DNA from 4 places in the Nonomuraea sp. NPDC049158 genome. Region 4 is predicted to be linked to each of the others. Evidence: predicted binding sites of a transcription regulator. Region 4 holds the regulator's gene; each other region holds the start of a gene.
What was found. Region 4 encodes LexA, which represses DNA repair genes until DNA is damaged. Its sites were predicted from a motif close to TCGAACANNTGTTCGA; they were not measured.
Positions count from the first base shown of each region.

Region 1: the regulator LexA is predicted to act here: its motif matches at 2,049-2,064, upstream of AB0B61_RS22535 (alpha-ketoglutarate-dependent dioxygenase AlkB).
Region 2: the regulator LexA is predicted to act here: its motif matches at 1,932-1,947, upstream of ruvC (crossover junction endodeoxyribonuclease RuvC).
Region 3: the regulator LexA is predicted to act here: its motif matches at 2,032-2,047, upstream of AB0B61_RS38725 (Rv2578c family radical SAM protein).

Region 1 is NZ_JBEZDM010000010.1:46,973-50,663, reverse strand. Features, by position in the region: gene AB0B61_RS22545 (phospholipase D family protein) at 1-693, shown strand, start outside; gene AB0B61_RS22540 (GNAT family protein) at 779-1,291, shown strand; gene AB0B61_RS22535 (alpha-ketoglutarate-dependent dioxygenase AlkB) at 1,412-2,026, opposite strand; gene AB0B61_RS22530 (CGNR zinc finger domain-containing protein) at 2,305-2,832, opposite strand; gene AB0B61_RS22525 (hypothetical protein) at 2,912-3,691, opposite strand, start outside.
Region 2 is NZ_JBEZDM010000010.1:319,302-322,992, reverse strand. Features, by position in the region: gene ruvB (Holliday junction branch migration DNA helicase RuvB) at 1-735, opposite strand, end outside; gene ruvA (Holliday junction branch migration protein RuvA) at 752-1,357, opposite strand; gene ruvC (crossover junction endodeoxyribonuclease RuvC) at 1,354-1,911, opposite strand; gene AB0B61_RS23900 (GNAT family N-acetyltransferase) at 2,096-3,253, opposite strand; gene AB0B61_RS23895 (hypothetical protein) at 3,265-3,691, opposite strand, start outside.
Region 3 is NZ_JBEZDM010000024.1:95,702-99,392, forward strand. Features, by position in the region: gene AB0B61_RS38710 (penicillin-binding transpeptidase domain-containing protein) at 1-619, shown strand, start outside; gene AB0B61_RS38715 (PadR family transcriptional regulator) at 778-1,473, opposite strand; gene AB0B61_RS38720 (DUF3040 domain-containing protein) at 1,641-1,922, opposite strand; gene AB0B61_RS38725 (Rv2578c family radical SAM protein) at 2,056-3,132, shown strand; gene AB0B61_RS38730 (translation factor GTPase family protein) at 3,416-3,691, shown strand, end outside.
Region 4 is NZ_JBEZDM010000025.1:139,359-143,049, reverse strand. Features, by position in the region: gene AB0B61_RS39685 (aminotransferase class I/II-fold pyridoxal phosphate-dependent enzyme) at 1-858, opposite strand, end outside; gene lexA (transcriptional repressor LexA) at 1,174-1,884, opposite strand; gene AB0B61_RS39675 (hypothetical protein) at 1,913-2,167, opposite strand; gene AB0B61_RS39670 (LysM peptidoglycan-binding domain-containing protein) at 3,213-3,482, shown strand.

The sequences.
Region 1 (3,691 bases), on a different contig from region 4:
GTCTACCTGGAAGATCAGTATCTGTGGTCCACGGATGTGATCGAGCCGTTCGCCGAGGCGCTGGAGCGCGAGCCCGGCCTGCGGATGGTCATCGTGGTGCCGCGTCACCCCGACCAGGACGGCTGGCTGGCCGGGGCCGCGAGCCTGATCGGCCGGGTCCACGCGCTGAAGCGGCTGCTGCGGGCCGGCGGCGACCGGGTGGCCCTGTACGACCTGGAGAACCATGAGGGCACCCCCGTCTACGTGCACGCCAAGGTCTGCGTGGTCGACGACGTGTGGGCCTCGGTCGGGTCCGACAACGTCAACCTGCGTTCCTGGAGCTACGACTCGGAGCTGAGCTGTGCCGTACTCGATGAGCGGGAGGATCCGCGCGAGCCGTCCGGCGCCCGCCGGTTCGCCCGCGAGCTGCGCCTGGCACTGATGGGCGAGCATCTGGACCGGCCCGAGGACGGCGCGGATCGCGACGAGCTGTGCGATCCCGTGGCCGCGTTCGACGCCTTCGCCGACGCGGCGGCGCGGCTCGAGGCCTGGCACGCCGGCGGCAGGAAGGGTCCGCGGCCGCCGGGGCGGCTGCGGCCGCATTCCTACCCCGAGCTGCCTCGGGTGCGCGGGCTGCTCGCCACACCGCTCTACCGCCTGGCGGTCGATCCCGACGGGCGGCCCCCCGCGCTGCGGAGATCCAGGACCTTTTAGCGCTCGCTGCTGTCTTAAGGCCACCCTCCGTGATCACTCGGCGGGGCGCTGCCCTATCCTGTACGGCTCTGAGGAAGGGACCCGAGTGAACGTGAGCCTGCGCCCGGTCCGTGCGGCGGACCTGGATGTGTTCGAGGAGAATCTGGGCAGCCCGAAGGGGACCGGCGAGCAGCAGTGGTTCGGCCATCGCACCCTGCACGCGATGCGCGAGGAGTTCGCGGCGAGCGGGCTGCTGAGCCCCGAGGGCGGCTATTTCACCATTGACGCCCGTGGTGAGGTGGCCGGGTGGATGCACTGGTTCCAGCGGCTCTGGGGTCCGCGGCACACCTCCTGGTGCTGGTCGCTCTCCATCGTGATCTTCCCGCGCCACCGCGGCAAGGGCGTCGGCAGCCGGGCGCACCGCGAGCTGGTGACGTACCTGTTCGACCACACCCGGGCCGAACGGATCGAGGCCATCACCGATGTCACCAACCTCGCCGAGCAGGGCGCGCTGGCCAACGCCGGATTCGAACGTGAAGGCGTGATCCGCCGGGCCCAGTGGCGCGGCGGGAGCTGGCACGACCAGCTCCTGTATTCGGTGTTGCGGCCGGAGAAGTAGTCACGAGAGCTCCCCGCAGGCGGCGGTGCACCATTGTCGATCCTGCGCCAGTGCGTCGAGCAGCACAATCAACCGCTCTGAGCTGAGGGGACGCCAGTCCGCCTGGCGCCGTCCCCGCTCTCAGCGGACGCCGCGCGGCCTGAACTGGATGCTGATGCGCGGCCCGGTGGGGCGGGTGGTCTTGGGGATCGCGTGCTCCCACGTGCGCTGGCAGCTGCCGCCCATCACGATGAGGTCGCCGTGCCCCAGGTCGTGCCGGATCGACGCGCCGCCGCCCCGGGGGCGCAGCAGCAGCGGGCGCGGGGCGCCGACCGAGATGATCGCGACCATGGTGTCCTCGGTGCCGCCCCTGCCCAGGGTGTCGCCGTGCCAGGCCACGCTGTCGCGGCCGTCGCGGTAGAAGCAGAGCCCGGCCGTGCGGAACGGCTCCCCGAGCTCCTCGGCGTAGCGCTCGTTGAGCGCGCGCAGGGCGTCGTCGAGTGCCGGATCGGGCAGCGGCTCGTCCTCGTCGTAGAAGGCGAGCAGCCGCGGCACATCGACCACTTTGTCGTACATCCGGCGCCGTTCGGCCCGCCACGGCACCACCTCGGCCAGCCGGGAGAACAGCGCGTCGGCCTGCGCCAGCCAGCCGGGCCCGAAGTCGATCCACGCCCCGCGCTCCAGAGGCGTCCGGCGGATCGCCGAGCCGACGAGCTCCTCGGCTCCCAGCAGAGAAGCTTGGAAAACAGCCGTCATGGCATCAAGTGTAGGCGATCGTTCAAACATTCATTCGATTAGGTCCGCAGACCGGCTGCGCCCGGCCGTCACGGCCGGGCGCGCGGCTCGTCGTCCCACCCGCCCGGTCTGTACGGCACGCAGCCCGTACAGACCGGGGCGGCCACGCAGGCCGCCGATCCCCACGGCTCCAGTATCGGGTATGCCCGCCCGTCACGCCTGTTACCGCGCACCCCTTTTGTGGCGCTTGCTACCGTGTCGGTCAGGTGGGGCCGCGTGGGCGATGCCGCTGAGAGCGGTCAGGTGCGGCCGCGGTGGGCGGCGACGCGTTCGCGGGTGGCGCAGCGGGTGCTGCAGTAGCGCCGCGGGCTGCCACCCCCGAGGTCCAGGTACGGCCGGCGGCAGGCGACCGAGGCGCACAGCCCGCCCGGCACGCGCTGGTGATCGGCCAGCAGGACGGCCAGCGCCAGGGCCGACGAGGCCAGGAACCACTCCCCCCACGGCGCGTAGTCGTCGCCGTCCACGTGCAGGTGCCAGGGAGTCGTGGCCCCGTGGTTCGTCAGGCGGGGCGCCCGCGCGGCCGTCGCCAGAAGATCGTTCAGCCGGGCGGCCGCCACGTCGGGACCGGCGGCGGCGAAGACGGTGACCAGCCGCTCCGCCGCGGCCCGCATCGCCGCCAGGTCGGCCTCGCCCAGGTCCAGGTCGCCGGTTTCGCCGTGATCGCGCAGCACCCGCGCGACCGACTCCGCCGACGGCTCCTCGTGCAGCAGCGCGACGCACAGATCCACGGCCCGAGCCGCCATCGCTTTGGTCGAGTGAACCGCCACGCCAGCAGCGTATGCCCGGAGACACGGAAACGGCGGGGCTCCCCCAGCCCCGCCGTACCGCGTCGAACCTGACGAGAGCTCAGCCGCCGCAGGCCGCGAAGACGTAGCTGTCCTTCAGGAGCGAGTAGTGGTCCCGGACCTTGACGGCCCCGGTTTCGGTGTCGATCTGGACGATCGTCATCTTGTTCGCCTTGCCGTCGGGGTACTGCACGAGATGCAGTGTCACCTGCTGGTCGCCGGTCCAGTCGATCATGTTGAGGTCGCCGGCCGGCAGCTTGACCTTCCGCTTGGCGATGATCTGGTCGCTCTGCATGTCGTACAGGACGAGCTGGGACTTGGCGCCGCCCATGACGACGTTCGCGGTCGTCCGGCCGTCGGCCGCGAGGGCCGACGGGGAGTTCGCGGCGACGATCTGCGGCGGCGTGGCCCGGTACAGCTGCTCGCCGGACTCGCTGTAGGCGATCAGGTCCGTGACGGACTCGTCGGCGGAGACCTCGGTCAGCAGTTCGCCGCCGTCGGCGCTGAAGCCGAGCAGCGTCTGCCCGCCGGGCGTCGAACCGAGCAGGGCGCCGGTGGCCGTGTCGAAGATCCGCGTCTTCACCGCCTTGTTGGTGGCGAAGACGGTCGCGAGCCTGCCGCCGTCGTCGGAGAGCTGGAACGTCACGTCGTACTGGGCCACGCGCGGCAGCGCGTCCTTGGCGAAGACCTTCACCCCGCCCCCCATGGTCCGTACGGCCAGCCGCCCGGACTTGGTGAAGTACGCGACGCGCCGGCCGTTACCGCTGACGGCGATGGGCGCGACCTGGGTGTGCGACGACTTGCCGTTCGCCTCGCGGGCGATGGTCTCGGCGTCGGGCAG
Region 2 (3,691 bases), on a different contig from region 4:
GTCGCGGTCGATCACGCCTTCGGTGCGCACGTCGGCGAAGTCGCGGACCCGGCGCAGCAGGCGGTTGGCGATGCGGGGCGTGCCGCGCGAGCGCCTGGCGATCTCGTGCGCCCCCTCGACCGGCAGTGTCACCTCGAGCAGCCTGGCCGAGCGGTAGAGGACCCGCTCCAGCTCCTCGACCTCGTAGAAGTCCATGTGCGCGGTGAAGCCGAACCGGTCGCGCAGCGGCGCGGGCAGCAGACCGGCCCTGGTGGTGGCGCCGACCAGGGTGAAGGGCGCGATGTCGAGCGGGATCGCGGTGGCCCCGGGGCCCTTGCCGACGATGATGTCGACGCGGAAGTCCTCCATCGCGAGATAGAGCATCTCCTCCGCGGGCCGGGCCATCCGGTGGATCTCGTCGATGAACAGCACCTCGCCCTCGGCCAGCGTCGACAGGATGGCCGCGAGGTCACCGGCCCGCTCCAGGGCCGGCCCTGAGGTGATGCGGAGCGGAGCGCTCAACTCGGCTGCGATGATCATAGCCAGTGTCGTCTTGCCCAGACCCGGCGAACCGCTCATCAGCACATGATCCGGCGGCCGCTGGCGCCGCATGGCGCTCTCCAGCACCAGCGACAGCTGCTCCCGCACCCGCGCCTGGCCGATGAACTCGCTCAGCCGCTTGGGCCGCAGCGCCGCCTCGATCTGCAGCTCGTCGCCCTCGGCGTCGGGCGAGACGAGATCACGCTCAAGGCTCACGCCCGGACCTCCCCGCTCATCGCGCGCTGCTCAGCGATCGCAGTGCGGCCTTCAGCAGGACGGCCACCTGCGGGTCGTCACCGGCCTCCGGCTCGACCGCGGCGATGGCCTCGTCGGCGTCCTTGCCGGAGTAGCCCAGCCCGACCAGCCCCGAGTGGACCTGGTCGCGCCAGGCGGCCGCCCGCCGGTTGCCGTTGAGCGCCGCGTCGACCGTCTCGTCGGGGGTGCCGAGCCGGTCCTTGAGCTCCAGCACGATGCGCTGGGCGCCCTTGGGGCCGATGCCCGGCACCTTGGTGAGAGCCTTGAGGTCGGCGGAGGCCACGGCGACGCGCAGCGCGTTGGGCGTGTGGACGGCGAGCATGGCCAGCGCCACCTTGGGGCCGACGCCGCTGGCCGTCTGGAGCAGCTCGAAGACGGTGCGCTCGTCGGCGGTGGCGAAGCCGTAGAGGGTGAGCGACTCCTCGCGCACCACCAGCGACGTGGCCAGCCGCGCCTCCTCGCCCACCCTGAGCGCGGCGAGGGTGGCCGGTGTGCAGTGGGTGAGGATGCCGACCCCGCCGACCTCGATCACCGCACCGTGGGGGGTGATCGCCGTCACCTGCCCGGCCACGGACGCGATCACAGCGCCACGCCCTTTCCTGTCGTACGGCCCTGGGCCGTGCGGCTCTGGGCCCTTGCCACGGCCTGGGCCAGCTTGTGCTGGGCGCCGCCGCGCCACACGTGGCAGATGGCCAGGGCGAGCGCGTCGGCGGCGTCGGCGGGCTTGGGCATCTCGCTGAGCCGCAGGAGGCGGGTCACCATGGCGCCGATCTGCTTCTTGTCGGCGGTGCCGCTGCCGGTGATGGCCGCCTTGACCTCGGACGGGGTGTGCAGCGCGACGGGCAGGCCGCGCCTGGCCGCGCACAGGACCGCGATGCCCGCCGCCTGGGCGGTGCCCATGACCGTGCGGACGTTGTGCTGGCTGAAGACCCGCTCGACCGCCACCGCGTCCGGGCGGACGTCGTCGAGCCACTGCTCGATGCCGGCCTCGATGCCGACCAGCCGGGTGCCCAGCTCCTCGTCGGCGCCGGTGCGCACCACGCCGACGGCCACCAGGGACAGCGGCGCGCCGGGCCGCCCCTCGACCGCGCCAAGGCCGCACCGGGTCAGCCCCGGATCGACGCCCATCACCCGCACCGGCCTGCCTCCCCGCGCCGCCGAACATCTGTTCGGCACGAGACTCTACCCCGGCTGACGTGCCCGCGCATCGGGAAACGCCCGCGAGCGTGGGCCGGTCGTCGCGAACGCCCGCGAGCGTGGACCGGCCGTCGGGAACGCCCGCCACCGTGGGCCCGCCGCAGAACGGACGTGGATGGGGCGGTCAGAAGTAGTCCAGCATGTACGGCTTGGCGGCGAAGACGGTGTCGAGGAGCTCGTCGTAGCGCTCGTGCCCGGACATGAGGCCGCCGCGCCGCAGCGTGGCCGCCGGGATCCCGGCGTACAGGGCGGAGAGGCCGTTGATCGACAGCACCGCCCCGGACTCCCCCGAGTCGCCGAGCGGGGTGGCGGCCCCGGAGCCGCCGGAGAACTCCAGCCGCCAGCGCCCCGTGTTGCCCGCCCGCAGCCGGTCGGTCACCTCCACGACCGCCTCTCCCGCGACGGCGGCCGGATATCCCCTGCGCTCCACGGCCGCCGCCACGTCGAGGACGCGGAACATCCACCGCACCTGCTTGACCCGCTCCGTGGACCGCTCGCGCAACAGCCACAGCACCGGGTCGTCGGGCGCGACGTTGGCGGTGACGTGCTCGGCCATCGACGACGCGGTGCCCACCAGCGACCACAGCGCCCTGGCGGTCTCCTCGGACTCGGCCACGAGGTTGTCGACCTCGATGTCCGGGCCGTCCCAGTGGTAGACGACGTAGCCGTCCGGGGCCAGGTAGAGGAAGTCGTCCTCCTGGCCGAGCCGCAGCGCCCAGGTGCGCTCGTCCCATGAGACGGGGCCGGAGGCCCGCGCGGCGCCGTGTGCCCGCCGCAGCACCGAGACCACCTCGGCCGCGTCGCCGGGACCCATCCTGCGCAGCTCGACCCGGCCGCTCGGCGGGATCGTCCGCAGCGACTCGGCCGGGAGCGTGACGCGGTGCTGCGCCCCGGCGTGCTCGTAGCCGGCCGAGCGGTAGAGCGGCGTGGTCGCCGGATAGAGCACGGACACCGCGTCGCCGAACGCCACGGCCCGCTCCACGGTGGCCTGCATGAGCCGGCCGCCGACGCCCTTGCCGCGATCCTCGGGGCTGACGGTGACGGCCGCGACCCCGGCCATGGGCTGCGGCTTGCCGTGCCACCACTGCGTGAACGGGCGCAGCCGCGAGGTCGCGACCAGCCTGGGCCCGTCGAACATGCCCAGGTAGCGGCCCTCGGCCAGCGCCGGCAGCGCCGCCTGGCGCCAGCGCTCCCGCTCGGCGGCCGGAACCAGGCCGAAGGAGCGCTGGCGGAGGTCGAGAACGGCGTCGAGGTCGTCGGAAGTCACATCACGGATGTCCACGGTCCCACAATTTACGCAGGTGAGACCTCCGCCCGCGAACGGCCCACGGTGATGGCGAGCCGGTCGAGGTAGAGCAGCTGCGCGGCGACGATCGCGATCAGGGCGACGGCGACCACGGCCAGCGGCGTGGCCAGGCCGACGTCGGGCGCGGCCGCGCTGTAGCCGCTCGAGCGGGTGAGCAGCTGGACCGGCGCGGTGGCCAGGCCGGGGTCCTGGGCGACCAGCAGGGGCCACAGGAGGTCCTGGCCGTTCACGAGCGTGATGGCCAGGACGAGGATGCCGGCCATGGGGAGTGAGGGCAGGACCACGCCGCTCAGGAAGTCCTTGCCGCCACGCGCGGCCAGCCCCTTGCACAGCAGCGTCAGGATCAGCAGGGCGGGCACGCTGACCAGCACCGGCTGGACGAGGGCGATGAAGGAGTCGATCAGGCTCATGCCG
Region 3 (3,691 bases), on a different contig from region 4:
GAAGATCCGCAACTCGGAGAAGGAGGAGTTCGGGTCGCTGTCGTTCCTGGACTCCTTCGCGCACTCGTGCAACACCACGTTCGCGCCGCTCGCCGAGACGCGCCTGGGCGCCGACAAACTGCTCAAGGCGGCCGAGGACGTCGGATTCAACCAGCCGCTGAACATCGGGGTGTCGGCCACCAAGGCGAGCTTCCCCAAGGCGGAGTCGGACGCCGAGCTGGCCGCCGAATCGTTCGGGCAGGCCAGGATCACGGCCAGTCCGCTGTCGATGGCCTCGGTCGCGGCGGCCATCGCCGACGGCACCTGGCGGCCGCCCACACTGGTGCCCGACCTGAAGCAGAAGGCGGCCGAGCAGCCGCTGCCCGAGGGCGTCAAAACCAACCTGCACGCCATGATGGCCGCCGTCGTCTCCAAGGGCACCGCCAAGGCGTCCGGGCTGCCCTCGGGTACGCGCGGCAAGACGGGCACGGCCGAGTACGGCACCGGCGACAAGCTCAAGACTCATGCCTGGTTCATGGGGTTCAAGGATGACGTGGCCTTCGCCGTGGTGGTGGAGGGCGGCGGCACCGGGGGCAAGATCGCGGCCCCGGTGGCGGCCACCTTCCTGCGCCACCTGTGACCCGACCAGGCCCCCAGGCCGCCTATGCCCCGGCGGCCACGTTTCTCCGCCATCCGTGACCCGATCGGGCCACCTGTGCCCGGGCGGTCACATGCCACCGCCATCCGTGACCCGATCGGGTCACTTGTGCCCTCATACCTGCGCCCTCCGCGACCCGGTCAGCCCGCCAGGCCGCCTCTGTCCAGGCGGGCTCGTTCCATCGGCCCGGTCTCGTCCGTGTGGCCCCTTGTCGCGGGGCCCGTCGGGACCGGTGCGGGGCGGGTGTTCTGGTAGTAGACCTGCCACTGGTCGAGGCCGGGGAACGTGCCGATCGCCAACTCCGCCAGCAGCGCCCCGGTCCACGCCTCCTCCGCCATGCTCATGGCCAGGGCGTATTCGGACTCGATGAGGAACAGCCGCGGGATCTCGCCGCGCTCGACCTCGAGGGTCTCGCGCTGGACGGCGATCCGATCGCGGAGCAGGGCGAGCCGCCGCCGGAGCAGCGCGGTGACCTCGTCGGGGTCGAGCCCGCCCATCACCGACAGCCCGGCCTCGAACCCCGTCGGCTCCCGCTCGGGAGTCCCCAGGAGCTCGCGCGTCCAGTCCTCGGCCTCCTCGCGGCCGTCGGCGGTGATGCGGTAGACGGTCCGCTCGGGCCGGCCCCCTTGCCGGGCGCTCTGCGTGGCCGCGATCAAACCGTGCTTCTCCAGATTGCGTACCACTGTGTAGAAGGAGCCCCACTTGATGGGTGTCTCGCGGTCCTTGCCACGGGCCCGCAGGACGGATGCCATCTCGTACGGATGCATCGGCCGTTCCGCGACCACCGTGAGCACGGCCAGGGCCAGCAGATTGGCCACCCGGCGTCGTTGCGCCACCCACACCATCCTCGTAGACGAATATTCGTGGGCGACTATACGCATGCGAGTATTCCGGGAGCAATAGGGCTTGTGTCTCTAGGCGGGCGAGATCGCGGCCTGCGGACCCGGCGTCTGGCGTGCGGGCGTGCGGGCGTCGCGAAGCGCCGGATATTTCGGGAGATGCGTTAGAGCGAGGCGGCCAGCGCCAGGGCCGTCGCGGCCTCGTGCTGCAGGACCATGATCAGCAGCGTGGCGACCAGAGTGGCGATCAACAACCAGCTGATCAGGATGATGACCGTCGAGCGGCGCGGCCTGCGCCGGCGGCCGGACTCCCCGTCGACCTTCTCCTCGCTGCGACGAGCCCGCTCGTTGAACGACTCCAACCTCGCCACGAGTCGCGGATCGTCGTCGACGAGGTGCTGCTCGATCTGCGCCAGCATCCGCTCCTCGTCCTGCGACCAGGCCATGGGTGCACCTCCGGAACGCAAGCTCTGTGCCGGGTTTCTGCCCAACCATGAAGATCATTAGCCCCCGCCCAAGCAGGTAATTGCCACCTCTTTTCATTTGCGATCATCGTCGAACCTTTGTTCTAATCATGGGATGCGCTGGGACAACCTGCGCCTGGCCGACTCCGGCCAGGACGATCCGGCCGTGCCGCTGTTCGCCCGCGGCGCGGTCACCCGCACGTTCGACACTCCCGAGTTCAAGGGGATGACCTTCTACGAGATCCAGGCCCGCTCGATCATCAACCGGGTGCCGGCGGCCAGCCGGGTCCCGTTCGAGCACACCATCAATCCCTATCGGGGCTGCGGCCACCGCTGCGTCTACTGCTTCGCGCGCAAGACCCACCAATATCTCGACCTCGACGCCGGCGCCGATTTCGACTCGAAGATCGTGGTCAAGGTCAACGCCGCCGAGCTGGCCCGCAAGGAGCTGGCATCGCCGCGCTGGCACGGCGGCCCCATCGCCATGGGCACGAACGTCGACTGTTACCAGAGGGCCGAGGGCCGTTACCAATTGATGCGCGGCATCCTGGCCGCCCTGCGCGACGCCGCCAACCCGTTCTCGATCCTCACCAAGGGCACGCTCATCCTGCGCGATCTCGACCTGCTGACCGAGGCCGCCGATGTCACCCAGGTGAGCGCCAGCGTGTCGGTCGGCTTCGTCGACCCCGATCTGTGGCGCTCCGTCGAGCCCGGCACCCCCGCCCCGCTGCGAAGGCTGGAGGTCTGCGCCACGCTCAACGACCACGGCATCTCCTGCGGCGTGCTGATGGCGCCGATCCTGCCGTACCTCACCGACTCCCCCGACCAGCTCGAACGCACGGTCAAGGAGATCGCCCAGGCGGGCGCCACCCACCTCGCGCCCATCGTCCTGCACCTGCGGCCCGGGGCGCGCGAGTGGTGGCTGGGGTGGCTGTCGCGCGAGCATCCTCGGCTCGTGCCGCGCTATCTGGAGCTGTACGGAAGGGGCGCGTACGCTCCGCAGGCCTATCAGCAGCGCATCACCGACCAGGTCAAGGAGCTGGCCCGACGCCACGGTGTCGGCCGGGCGACCGCGGCTTCAGCCCGCCGCCTCCCGCCACGCGCCGAGCTCGCGCCACCGGCCCACCCCGAGCCCGCTCCACAGGCCCGGCCCGCCCCGACGGCGCGGCAACTCAGCCTCCCCGGCCTGTGACGGTGCGGCAGGTCGACCTGCATGGCCTGTGACGGTGCGGCAGGCCAGCCCCTCCGACCGGCGAGGCGCGACCAACTCAGCCTCTCCGGCCTGTGACTGCGCGGCTGCTCGGCCTGTCCGGGCCGACGGGCGAGTGAGCCGCGAATAAATCGCTGGCAGTGCGGCCGACGCGGGTGACATCATGAGGCCGTTTCTGACGTCGACCAGCAGGAGCATGTAATGCGGTGCCTTCGAGTCTCCCAGCGCCCCATTGGCACGAGAGTTCTCGAGGCTTCGACCAGGCATGTACATCCTCAACATCGGCATCCTCGCGCACGTAGACGCGGGTAAGACCAGCCTGACCGAGCGGCTGCTGTTCCGGACCGGCGCGATCGACCGGCTGGGCAACGTCGACGACGGCAGCACACAGACCGACAGCGGGGCCATCGAGCGGCGCCGCGGCATCACCATCCGCACCGCCGTCGCCTCCTTCACCGTGGGCGACCTACGGGTCAACCTCATCGACACACCCGGCCACGCCGACTTCGTGGCCGAGGTCGAACGCGCGCTCGGCGTGCTC
Region 4 (3,691 bases):
CAACAGGGCACGGGTCTCCTCAAGCCAGGCGTCGCCGTGCCGCCAGGCCGCCACCGTCGCCTCCACTCCGAACAGATTGGCCGAGCCGAACACGAAGGGCGGCTGCGCGTCGAGAGCCTTACGCAGCTCCGGCGAACCGATGTGGGCGACCGAGCACCGGATGCCGCCAAGATTGAACGCCTTGGTGGCAGAGGTGAGCGTGACGGTCCGCTCAGGCAGGAGGGCGGCGAACGGGATGTGCTGGTTGGGGGCGTACGCGAGGTCGGCGTGGATCTCGTCGGAGATGACGAGCAGGTCATGACGCTCGACGTGCTCCGCCAGCTCGGTCAGCTCCTCGCGGGTGAAGACCCGACCTGTGGGATTGTGCGGGTTGACCAGCAGCAACACCTTGCAGCGGGACAGATCAGGCACCTCAAACCGCCACGAGTCCCCGTCGGCGATCAGCTGGAGGGGATGCAGCGGCCGGTTCATGGTCTCCAGCGTGCCGAGGAACGGGGGATAGGCGGGGGTATGCACGGCCACGCCGTCCCCTGGGCGGGTCCATACGTGGAGGAGCACCTGGAGCGCTTGGTTGATGTCGGAATAACTCCGCACATACTCAAGCTCCGGCTCCCAGCCGTACCGACCGGCCATCCGCTCAACGAACGCCTCAGCCAGGGGACCACAGCGGGGACTGTCCAGCCAGGTGGGGTAGCCGAGGTCACCGTGGGCCCGCCGTTGAAGGGCGTTGACGACTTCGGGGGCGGTGGGGAGGTCCATATCGGCGATCCAGGCGGGGATGACGCCGGGAGCGGCTTTGGCCCACTTGAATCCGTCGTGTGTTGCCTTGAGGTCTTCTGCCCGCTTTGTGTCGGTCACGCGGCCATTCTAGAAACCACCGCTGTTCTGGCCAGCCCGTCTCATTGGCCAGGCGACTTCACCTTCGGTCAGATGTCTCTTTTGGTACGCCGATCTCCGCCGGCAGTCGGTCGCGGAGACCGGCAACCTACGATCTGGTCCCTGTCTTGAGGCCGGTGGTCTGGCCCGAATGGCTGATGACCGTACTCCTCAAGAGGACACGAACAGAGGGCATGGCAGGTGTGTTGCCTGCCATGCCCTCTGTCGCATGCGTACGGAGCCGATGGCGTACGCCTGGCGCATCACCCTGCCATACGCCCGGACATGCGTGCGGTGCTAGAGGCGGCGGAGGACCGCTACGACCTTGCCCAGGACGCTGGCCTCGTCGCCGGGGATCGGGTCGTAGTTGGCGTTGTGCGGCACCAGCCAGACGTGGCCGTCCTTGCGCTTGAACGTCTTCACCGTAGCCTCGCCCTCGATCATGGCCGCCACGATGTCACCGCTCTCCGCGACCGGCTGCTGGCGGACGACGACCCAGTCGCCGTCGGCGATGGCGGCGTCGATCATCGAATCACCGGCGACCTGCAGGAGGAAGAGGGTGCCTTCACCGACCAGTTGCTTGGGCAGGGCGAAGACGTCTTCGACGCTCTCCTCGGCGAGGATCGGTCCACCGGCGGCGATCCGGCCGACCAGCGGCACGTAGGCGGCCGTGGGCCTGCTCACCGGGGAGTCGGACTCGTTGGCGGCGTCGGGATCGACCCAGAGCACGGGCTCGCCCGGCAGACGCACCTCGAGCGCGCGCGGCCGGTGGGGGTCGCGTCTCAGGTAGCCCTTGCGCTGCAACGCCGTCAGCTGGTGCGACACGCTGGACGTGCTGGTCAGTTGCACGGCCTCGCCGATCTCGCGCATGGACGGCGGGTAGCCCCGCTGTTGGACCGAGTCGCGAATCACCTCGAGGATCTTGCGTTGCCTGGGTGTCAGCCCCAGGGAGTCACGCCGACGCACCGCGAGGTCACTGACCCCGTTGGTGTCATCCCGATCGCTCATGATCTGCCTCCTCGCCCGGCGGCCCGCCTCACCGGCGAATCTCCCGGTCCGTGGTCTTCGTGTCGCACACAGCGACCGTATCGCTGTTGAAGATCATCTTCAAACAATTGTTCGAGTCTTCCTCGAAATTGTTGGCAGCGTGGTGTACAACATCGTACGGGAGTTCGATCGACACCGTGTTCGATTTGCCGATCTTTATTGGGTCTTTTTTTCGGGCCGGGACGGCTGGGAGGTCAAACATGCGAGCGACCACCATCACAGATGCGACCAGCGACGACGTCAAGCGACTCACCCTCCTGGCAGACGCCACCCGGCGACCGGTGGCGGGGGGCGGCAACACGGGTGACGACCAGGGGGATGGTTGTCGGGGCGGCGATTCCGCCGACCGGCCAGATCGCGAACCCCCGCTTACCCGTGACAACTCCGACAACCGGGCTCCGGGGTCCGCCGGTCCGGGGTTTGTTGGCCCGGCGCCTGACGGTCCGGGGACCGTCGGCACGGGGTCCGCTGGTCCGGGATCGACCGGTTCGGGGTCCGGCGGCCCGGGGTTCGCTGTTCCGGGGCCGGAAGGCCGTCTCGAGATAGCGGGCGGGGCTCGTTCCCGAACCGGGGGTGCGGGTCGTTCGCGGACTGGGGGCGGGAGCGTTCGCGAGAGTGGAGACGGAGGCCGTTTCGGCAGGGAAGGCGGGGCGCGGCCTGCACGCGGGGGCGGGGGTCGTCCCGAATACGGCAGCGGCGGCCGGCCGGGGGGAGGGGGCGAACGTACGAGGGGCGGATCGGCCGGCAGAGGGCCTCTCAGTCGTCGGGCCGCAGCACAGGGAAGACCGCTTCTGTGGCTGGTGCCCGCGCCACGCCCTGACTCCGACGACACACCGCGGTCTGATGGAAGTGTGCGACCCACGGACGCGACCGGGCGCCCAGTGGAGCCCGCAGGCTCGGCGGAAGTCGGGCGATCGGTGGAGTTCGGGAACTCGTCGGTTCGGGCGAGCGACGGCCGCGCGGAGAGCCCTCTGCGCGATGCGGGCGCTCGCTCCCGTGAGGCAGAGAGCCGGTCGGAGGGGCGCTCGCGCCGGGCGGGCGGCCGGTACGGTGCGCGGTCTCGGGGTGTGGGTGGGCGTGTCGGGGGCCCGGCTCGGGAAGTGGCCGGTCGTTCCGGCGGCCGGGTCCGTGAGGTGCCGGGCTCGTACACGCGCCGTCCCCGGCGCAAGGGCGGTCTGCCCGCCGATCGGACCCATCTGTCCAGGAGGCAGGCCGGCGTTACTCGACGGGGGCGGCGTAATCCTCCCGTACGGCTCACGCGACGGGGGCGGGCCGTACTGGTGATGGCCATGGCTCTGCTGTCCCTGGGCGGCTTCTGGCTCGGCACCCGCGCGGTCGGCCAGGCGTCCGCGGCGCCTGTCGTGCCGAGTCACGCGGGCCTGCCCTGGGTGACCGTCCACGAGGGGGACTCGCTCTGGACGATCGCCGACGCGGTGGCTCCCGACGAGGGCGACCCCGCAGCGGTGGTGACCGAGATCAAGCGGCTGAACGGCCTGCCCGGCTCGCTCATCCGCCCCGGCAGCCGCCTGTACATCCCGAGCGCCCGCGCCTTGCAGTAAGCCTCGAGCCTCAACCAGTAGCGATACGGTCCGTCCCCAACCGAAAGCGTGGAGACGAGCGCGTACGGATGTGCCGTACGAGATGCCTGTGAGCCGTGTTCACCCACGTGAGACCGGCCAACCAACGTGACCAGCGAGGCGAGGAACACACCCCCACCGGCCGGTGTTGACGACGACACGCCCGAGTCGGACCAAGGTGGCTGCGCTGA